Pseudovibrio sp. M1P-2-3: one gene and its partner. The protein of the gene in region 1 interacts with the protein of each later gene in a pairwise test. Links are inferred from orthologs where the notes say so. Each region holds a gene or a part of one and is shown in the gene's direction. Other genes may lie near its edges.

Region 1 (3,381 bases):
CCCCCAGCCTTGCAAACTTGAATGGTAACATTCAAGAATTAGCCAACTACTTCTGTACCGGAGAACCAGTAGGAAATTTCTTCGGCAGCTGTTTCAGGAGCATCTGAACCGTGTACGGAGTTTTCGCCGATGGACAGAGCGAATTCCTTACGGATTGTGCCGTCTGCTGCGTCCGCTGGGTTTGTTGCGCCCATAACTTCACGGTTTTTCGCAATAGCGTTTTCGCCTTCCAGAACCTGAACGATTGTAGGAGCGGAGGACATGAATTCTGTCAGTTCGCCGAAGAAAGGACGCTCTTTGTGCACAGCGTAGAAGCCTTCTGCTTCACGCAGGGACATCCATACGCGCTTGGATGCAACAACACGCAGACCAGCTTCTTCAAGCTTGGCTGTGATCGCACCTGTCAGGTTGCGCTTTGTTGCGTCTGGCTTAATCATAGAGAAAGTGCGTTCAATCGCCATTGTATACCTGCCTAATAGTTGCCGAGCCAAAAAGAACTCGTAAAACGGACCTCAAGGGCCCCTACACATATTTTTAGTGTTCGCGCAGGATATACGTTTAGAACACATGAAATTGCAAGAGAGTATCCCCTCCTTCCATGCAGGTTTCCCATTGAAAGCGCGAAGGGGCGTATTTTTCTTTTACAAATCAAAAGCTGACAGAAATATATCACTCATTACGCACTCCCCTCTTGCAAAATGTAATCTTGACGTTTTAACAGGAGCACATGCTTCAAATAACAGACCTGACATACCGCATAGCGGGCCGCCTATTAATCGACAGCGCCAGCGTCACGATTCCCTCTAGCTCCAAAACCGGACTTATCGGTCGCAATGGCGCAGGCAAATCTACCATTTTCAAATTGCTCACGGGTGATCTCTCGCCCGAGAGCGGCAGCACGTTCATGCCGCGAAATGCTAAAATTGGACAAGTTGCACAGGAGGCTCCCGGTACACAGGAAAGTTTGCTGGAAGTCGTCCTCGCGGCCGATACGGAAAGAACAGCGCTTTTGAATGAGGCGGAAAGTGCAACGGACCCGCACCGCATTGCCGAAATACATACACGCCTCACCGACATTGACAGCCACAGCGCCGAAGCTCGCGCGTCGGCTATACTCAACGGTCTGGGCTTTGACAATGACCAGCAAAAGCAGCCGTGTGCCGATTTCTCGGGTGGCTGGCGCATGCGCGTCGCGCTTGCAGCCCTTCTGTTTTCCGAGCCTGACCTCTTATTGCTGGACGAGCCCACCAACTACCTCGACCTTGAAGGCACCTTGTGGCTTGAGAACTTTGTGGCCAGGTATCCCCACCAAGTTCTCTTGATCAGCCATGACAAGGACCTGCTGAATAAAGCCGTTGATTCTATCGTGCATCTGGCTCGCGGCAAACTGACATTCTACCGGGGCGGGTATGACAGTTTTGATCGCCAGCGGCGCGAGAAAATGATCCTGCAGCAGAAACAGTCGGAAAAGCAGGAAGCGCAACGAAAGCACATGCAGGCTTTCGTTGACCGCTTCAGGGCCAAGGCGACAAAGGCACGACAGGCACAGTCCCGTTTGAAAATGCTGGAGCGTTTGCAACCGGTCTCGGTCTTGAACGAAGAAAGTTCCCTGCCATTGAGCATTCCAAGCCCCAAGGTGCAACTTTCTCCCCCCATCATCAGAGTTGAAAGCGGCTCTGTTGGCTACGGGGAAAAAACTGTGCTATCGCACCTCAACCTCAACATCGACCACGATGACCGCATTGCCCTGCTGGGAGCTAACGGTAACGGTAAATCCACGTTCGCAAAGCTGCTCGCCGGGCGCTTAAACCTGCAAGCGGGCGATATTGTGCGCTCGTCCAAACTGGAAATTGCATTTTTTGCCCAGCACCAGCTTGATGACCTCATTCCGGAGGCAACACCGGTTGAACATGTGCGCCGCCTCATGCCGCAAGAGCAGGAGGCCAAGGTCAGGGCACGGGTGAACAGATTCGGCCTACCCACCAGTCGAATGGACACGCCTGCAAAGGACCTGTCCGGAGGTGAGAAAGCACGACTTCTTCTCGGCCTTGCCACCTTTAACTCTCCCAACCTCCTGATTTTGGATGAGCCTACCAACCACCTTGACATTGACAGCCGCGAGGCTCTCATCCTTGCCATAAACGAGTTTCAAGGCGCTGTTATCCTGATCAGCCATGACAGATATCTGGTGGAAGCCAGCGCGGACCGCCTCTGGCTCGTCAAGGAGGGGGGCGTTCAAAACTATGACGGAGACATGGAAGACTATCGCCGTCTGATCTTGCAGGGTGATAGTGCGGCGACAAAGGACAAGAGCAAAGCTGAAAACTCGGCAGGTCAGAACAAGCGCAGAGAGGCCGCCGAGCGGCGCGCCCTTCTAGCGCCTTTAAAGAAAAAACTCAGCAAAGCAGAAAGTGAGATTGCGCGCCTTCAGGAGAAAATTGAAAAATTGGATGTAGCCTTGTCTGACCCCGAGCTCTACACAAAAGATCCAGAAAAGGCGACCAAGTACGCCAAGATACGCGCCGAAGCAGAGCGTATTCTGGCCCGAGAGGAAGACATCTGGCTTTCCTTGAGCGACCAGATGGAAGAAGCTCAATCGGAAGATTGAGCGGTTCGGTACTTAATAAAATTTAAGTGGGTTTACTCCGGTCCCACTTAAATTATAACGTTAACTATATCTGTTAGGTCGCTGTTTTATTGTTGTTTTGTTCAGCCTTTTTCTCCCACCCACCAGCATCCGTCTGCGCCCAGTATGTGAGTGCGAATGGTGTTTTTTTTGCGTCCAACCAGCACTTGCGGGCCTCTGACAACGCCTCAGGGTCATTGCCATCGAACATATAGATAATGCGCTCATAACCTGTCGCCTCACGCATAGGGGCACGGTCCACACAAAAACGGACAGCAGGTAAATTCGGGCTATCCCCCTCACAGGTCAAATAAATTGGCTGCGCTTCTTCAAAGCCATCTTCCTTGGTGCCATGAGGCAAAAACGCTTCTTCGGAAAAAGACCATAAATGCGCATTCAATGCATCCCGGCGCTCCTTGCTTCCAAACTCCACAACAACCGCCCAATCCCGCTCTAAACACTTTTGCAGCAAAACCGGAAGTGCTTGTTCCAAAGGGTATTTTGAGAGCTGATAGAATAAAACTTCTTCCATATCTCTTTCTTTCTAATCTAACCTGCCAGCAACGACCTTAACCTGACGGTAAACAGTCCCATTTTGTTGATAGGCAACTTTTGCGGATCAAACGTCAAGCTTTTAGCTTGAACAACAAACCACAATAGTTGATAAAGGATATCTTCATAAAAAGGGTGATACTCGGGAAAATTAACCACACCTAAATATTGGGTGCGAGATAAAGTCATTAAATCTAAAGTTA
Region 2 (3,527 bases), 2.3 Mb from region 1 along the record:
GGGCCGCACAATGGGTCATGCCGGTGCTGTGATCTCCGGCGGTAAGGGCGGAGCAGAAGACAAGATTGCGGCAATGGAAGCTGCGGGTATCCGCGTATCTCCATCACCTGCAAAACTTGGCAAGACGCTCGTTGAAGTTTTAAAAGGCGCTTAAGTTAAGCCTTTTGCCACCTAAGCTCTTTAAAAGAGGTAGATGGCACCAAAAATTGGGGGACGCGTTCGCCAATGCGTCGCCCACATTGAGGGGTAGCTGGCCACCAGTTTTTCAGCTACCAAAACGCGGTTCCGGGTTCCAGATGCTTGATTATGCATCGGCCCATAAGAAAGCAGGGCGAAGCAAAACTTCGCTTTAAAAGCATGGCACGGCAGGACGCGAACAATGTATTCGCGCTGACGTCGTTCCTTTACGGCGCCAACGCTCCTTATATTGAAGACCTATACGCTCAGTATCAGGAAAACCCCAGCTCACTCGACCCCGAGTGGCAAGAATTCTTCTCATCTTTGCAAGATAACCCGGCTGACGTTATCAAGGAAGCTCGTGGAGCAACCTGGCAACGCCCCGATTGGCCAATTCCCGCCAACGGTGAACTGGTGTCTGCACTGGACGGCGATTGGCCGGCCGAGCAAGTCGTTGAAAAAAAGATCAAGTCCAGCGCCAAAAAAACCGGCGTTGAACTGACAGATGCTGAAGTCCAGCAGGCTACACGTGACAGTGTACGCGCACTGATGATGATCCGTGCTTACCGTATGCGCGGCCATCTGCATGCCGACCTTGACCCGCTGCACCTTGCAACACCCGGTGATCATGAAGAGCTGCATCCGGCAACCTATGGCTTCACCGAGGCCGATTGGGATCGCAAGATCTTCCTCGACAATGTTTTGGGCATGGAGTTTGCCAGTATTCGCGAGATGCTGGAAATCCTGAAGCGTACCTACTGTTCCACCCTGGGTGTGGAATTCATGCATATTTCCGACCCTGCGGCAAAGGCATGGATTCAGGAACGCATTGAAGGGCCGGACAAGCATGTGGCCTTTACGCCGGAAGGCAAGAAGGCGATCCTCAATAAACTGGTTGAAGCCGAAGGCTTTGAAAAGTTTCTTGACGTCAAATACACCGGCACCAAACGTTTTGGCCTTGATGGCGGTGAAGCGCTTATTCCGGCTCTTGAGCAGATCATCAAGCGTGGCGGTGCGCTGGGTGTTCAGGAAATTGTTCTGGGCATGGCGCATCGTGGCCGTTTGAACGTGCTTTCTCAAGTAATGGGCAAACCGCACCGGGCGATCTTCCACGAGTTCAAGGGCGGCTCCTACGCGCCGGACGATGTGGAAGGTTCTGGTGATGTGAAGTATCACCTTGGGGCCTCTTCGGACCGCGAATTTGATGGCAACAACGTTCACCTGTCTTTGACAGCGAACCCCTCGCACCTTGAAATCGTGAATCCGGTTGTTCTGGGTAAGGCCCGCGCCAAGCAGGACCAAGAGTCTGGCTGGGTGGAAACAACCGAGACTGACCGCTCCAAAGTGCTGCCGCTGCTGCTGCACGGTGATGCGGCGTTTGCAGGTCAAGGTGTTGTGGCTGAATGTTTTGGCCTTTCTGCCCTGCGCGGTCACCGTACTGGTGGTTCGATCCACGTGATCATCAACAACCAGATCGGCTTTACCACCAACCCGCGTTTCTCCCGCTCCTCGCCTTATCCGTCAGATGTGGCGAAGGTGATTGAAGCACCGATCTTCCATGTGAATGGCGATGACCCTGAAGCGGTCACCTATGCGGCGAAAATCGCCGTTGAGTTCCGCCAGAAGTTTGGCCGTCCTGTCGTGATCGACATTATCTGTTATCGCCGCTTCGGCCATAACGAGGGCGATGAGCCAGCGTTCACGCAGCCAATCATGTACCGCAAGATCCGCAAGCATGAAACAACCTTGCAGATTTACGGCGACAAGCTGGTAAGCGAAGGTTTGATTGCCGCTGATGAAGTGGACAAGGCGAGAGCCGAGTGGCGTACGCATCTGGACCACGAATTTGAAGTGGGCAATGAGTATAAGCCAAACAAGGCTGACTGGCTGGATGGCAAATGGTCAGGCATGAAGATTGCCAAGCAATCTGACGAGCCGCGCCGTGGCCAGACATGTATTGCCGATGACAAGCTCCTTGAGCTGGGTCATATGCTCTCTACTGTTCCTGAAGGGTTTAATGCTCACCGCACGATCCGCCGTTTCATGAACAATCGCGCCAAGATGATTGAGGACGCGAAGGGCATTGACTGGGCCATGGGTGAAGCACTGGCATTTGCCGGACTTCTGGATGAAGGCATTGCAGTTCGCCTGTCCGGTCAGGACTGTGAACGCGGTACATTCTCCCAGCGTCACTCCGTGCTGTATGATCAGGAAAACGAAGACCGTTATATCCCGCTCAACCACGTTGCCAAGGGGCAGGCCCGCTACGAAGTCATCAACTCCATGCTGTCTGAAGAGGCTGTGCTTGGGTTTGAATATGGCTACTCCTTGTCTGAGCCAAATGCTCTAACCATGTGGGAAGCGCAGTTCGGTGACTTTGCAAACGGTGCGCAGGTGCTGTTTGACCAGTTCATCTCTTCTGGTGAACGCAAGTGGCTGCGTATGTCGGGCCTCGTGTGCCTGCTGCCGCATGGCTATGAAGGCCAAGGACCGGAGCATTCCTCCGCACGCCTTGAGCGCTTCTTACAAATGTGTGCAGAAGACAACATGCAGGTTGCCAACTGTACAACACCGGCCAACTACTTCCACATTCTGCGCCGTCAGATGAAGCGTGACATTCGTAAACCGCTGATCCTGATGACACCGAAATCTTTGCTGCGTCACAAGCGTGCCGTTTCGCATCTGGCAGATTTTGGAACAGACAGCTGTTTCCACCGCTTGCTGTGGGATGATGCCCAGTCACATCCTGGTTCAACGGTTGCCTTGCAGGCTGATGACAAAATCCGCCGTGTGGTTCTGTGTACTGGTAAGGTTTACTACGACCTGCTGGAAGAGCGCGAAAAACGCGGTATTGACGATGTCTACCTGCTGCGTGTGGAACAGCTTTACCCGTTCCCGACCAAAGCGCTTTGCACCGAGCTTAAACGCTTTAAGAACGCGGATGTGGTGTGGTGTCAGGAAGAGCCGAAGAACATGGGTTCATGGTTCTTTGTTCAAGAATATATTGAATGGGTTCTTGAACATGTTGGTGCCAAGGTTACGCGCCCACGTTATGTTGGCCGCCCAGCTGCTGCTGCAACGGCAACCGGCTTGATGTCTAAGCATCTTGCCCAGTTGCAAGCCTTCTTGGACGATGCGTTCTCAGTGTAGAGCGCACCACCCTTTGGAATTTTATTTTAACGGCCCCTTTGGCCCATAAATGAGAAGAGACAGAAAATGGCGACGGAAATTCGTGTGCCCACACTGGGAGAATCCGTAACCGAAGCGACCATTGCTCAATGGTTCAAAAAGCCGGGTGATGCAGTAAATGCTGACGAGCCTTTGGTGGAACTGGAAACGGACAAGGTAAC

The links.
Region 2: the proteins of P6574_RS08635 (region 1) and P6574_RS18625 interact in binary tests that used the Escherichia coli proteins (3 or more experiments, as listed by UniProt). The link is inferred for Pseudovibrio sp. M1P-2-3 from one-to-one orthologs.

The regions. Positions count from the first base shown.
Region 1 is NZ_JARRCW010000001.1:1,902,795-1,906,175, reverse strand. Bases 194-3,167 are described here. They hold P6574_RS08635 (ABC-F family ATP-binding cassette domain-containing protein), read left to right. Parts: upstream 194-727; coding sequence 728-2,608; downstream 2,609-3,167. Other genes in these bases: P6574_RS08630 (DNA polymerase III subunit chi), read right to left, coding at 2,682-3,158; ndk (nucleoside-diphosphate kinase), read right to left, coding at 194-461. Also shown: more of ndk, read right to left, coding at 39-193. UniProt on the Escherichia coli protein: Genetic data indicate it may be involved in ribosome assembly or function.
Region 2 is NZ_JARRCW010000001.1:4,242,680-4,246,206, reverse strand. It holds P6574_RS18625 (2-oxoglutarate dehydrogenase E1 component), read left to right. Parts: upstream 1-357; coding sequence 358-3,327; downstream 3,328-3,527. Other genes in the region: odhB (2-oxoglutarate dehydrogenase complex dihydrolipoyllysine-residue succinyltransferase), read left to right, coding at 3,394-3,527; sucD (succinate--CoA ligase subunit alpha), read left to right, coding at 1-154. UniProt on the Escherichia coli protein: E1 component of the 2-oxoglutarate dehydrogenase (OGDH) complex which catalyzes the decarboxylation of 2-oxoglutarate, the first step in the conversion of 2-oxoglutarate to succinyl-CoA and CO(2).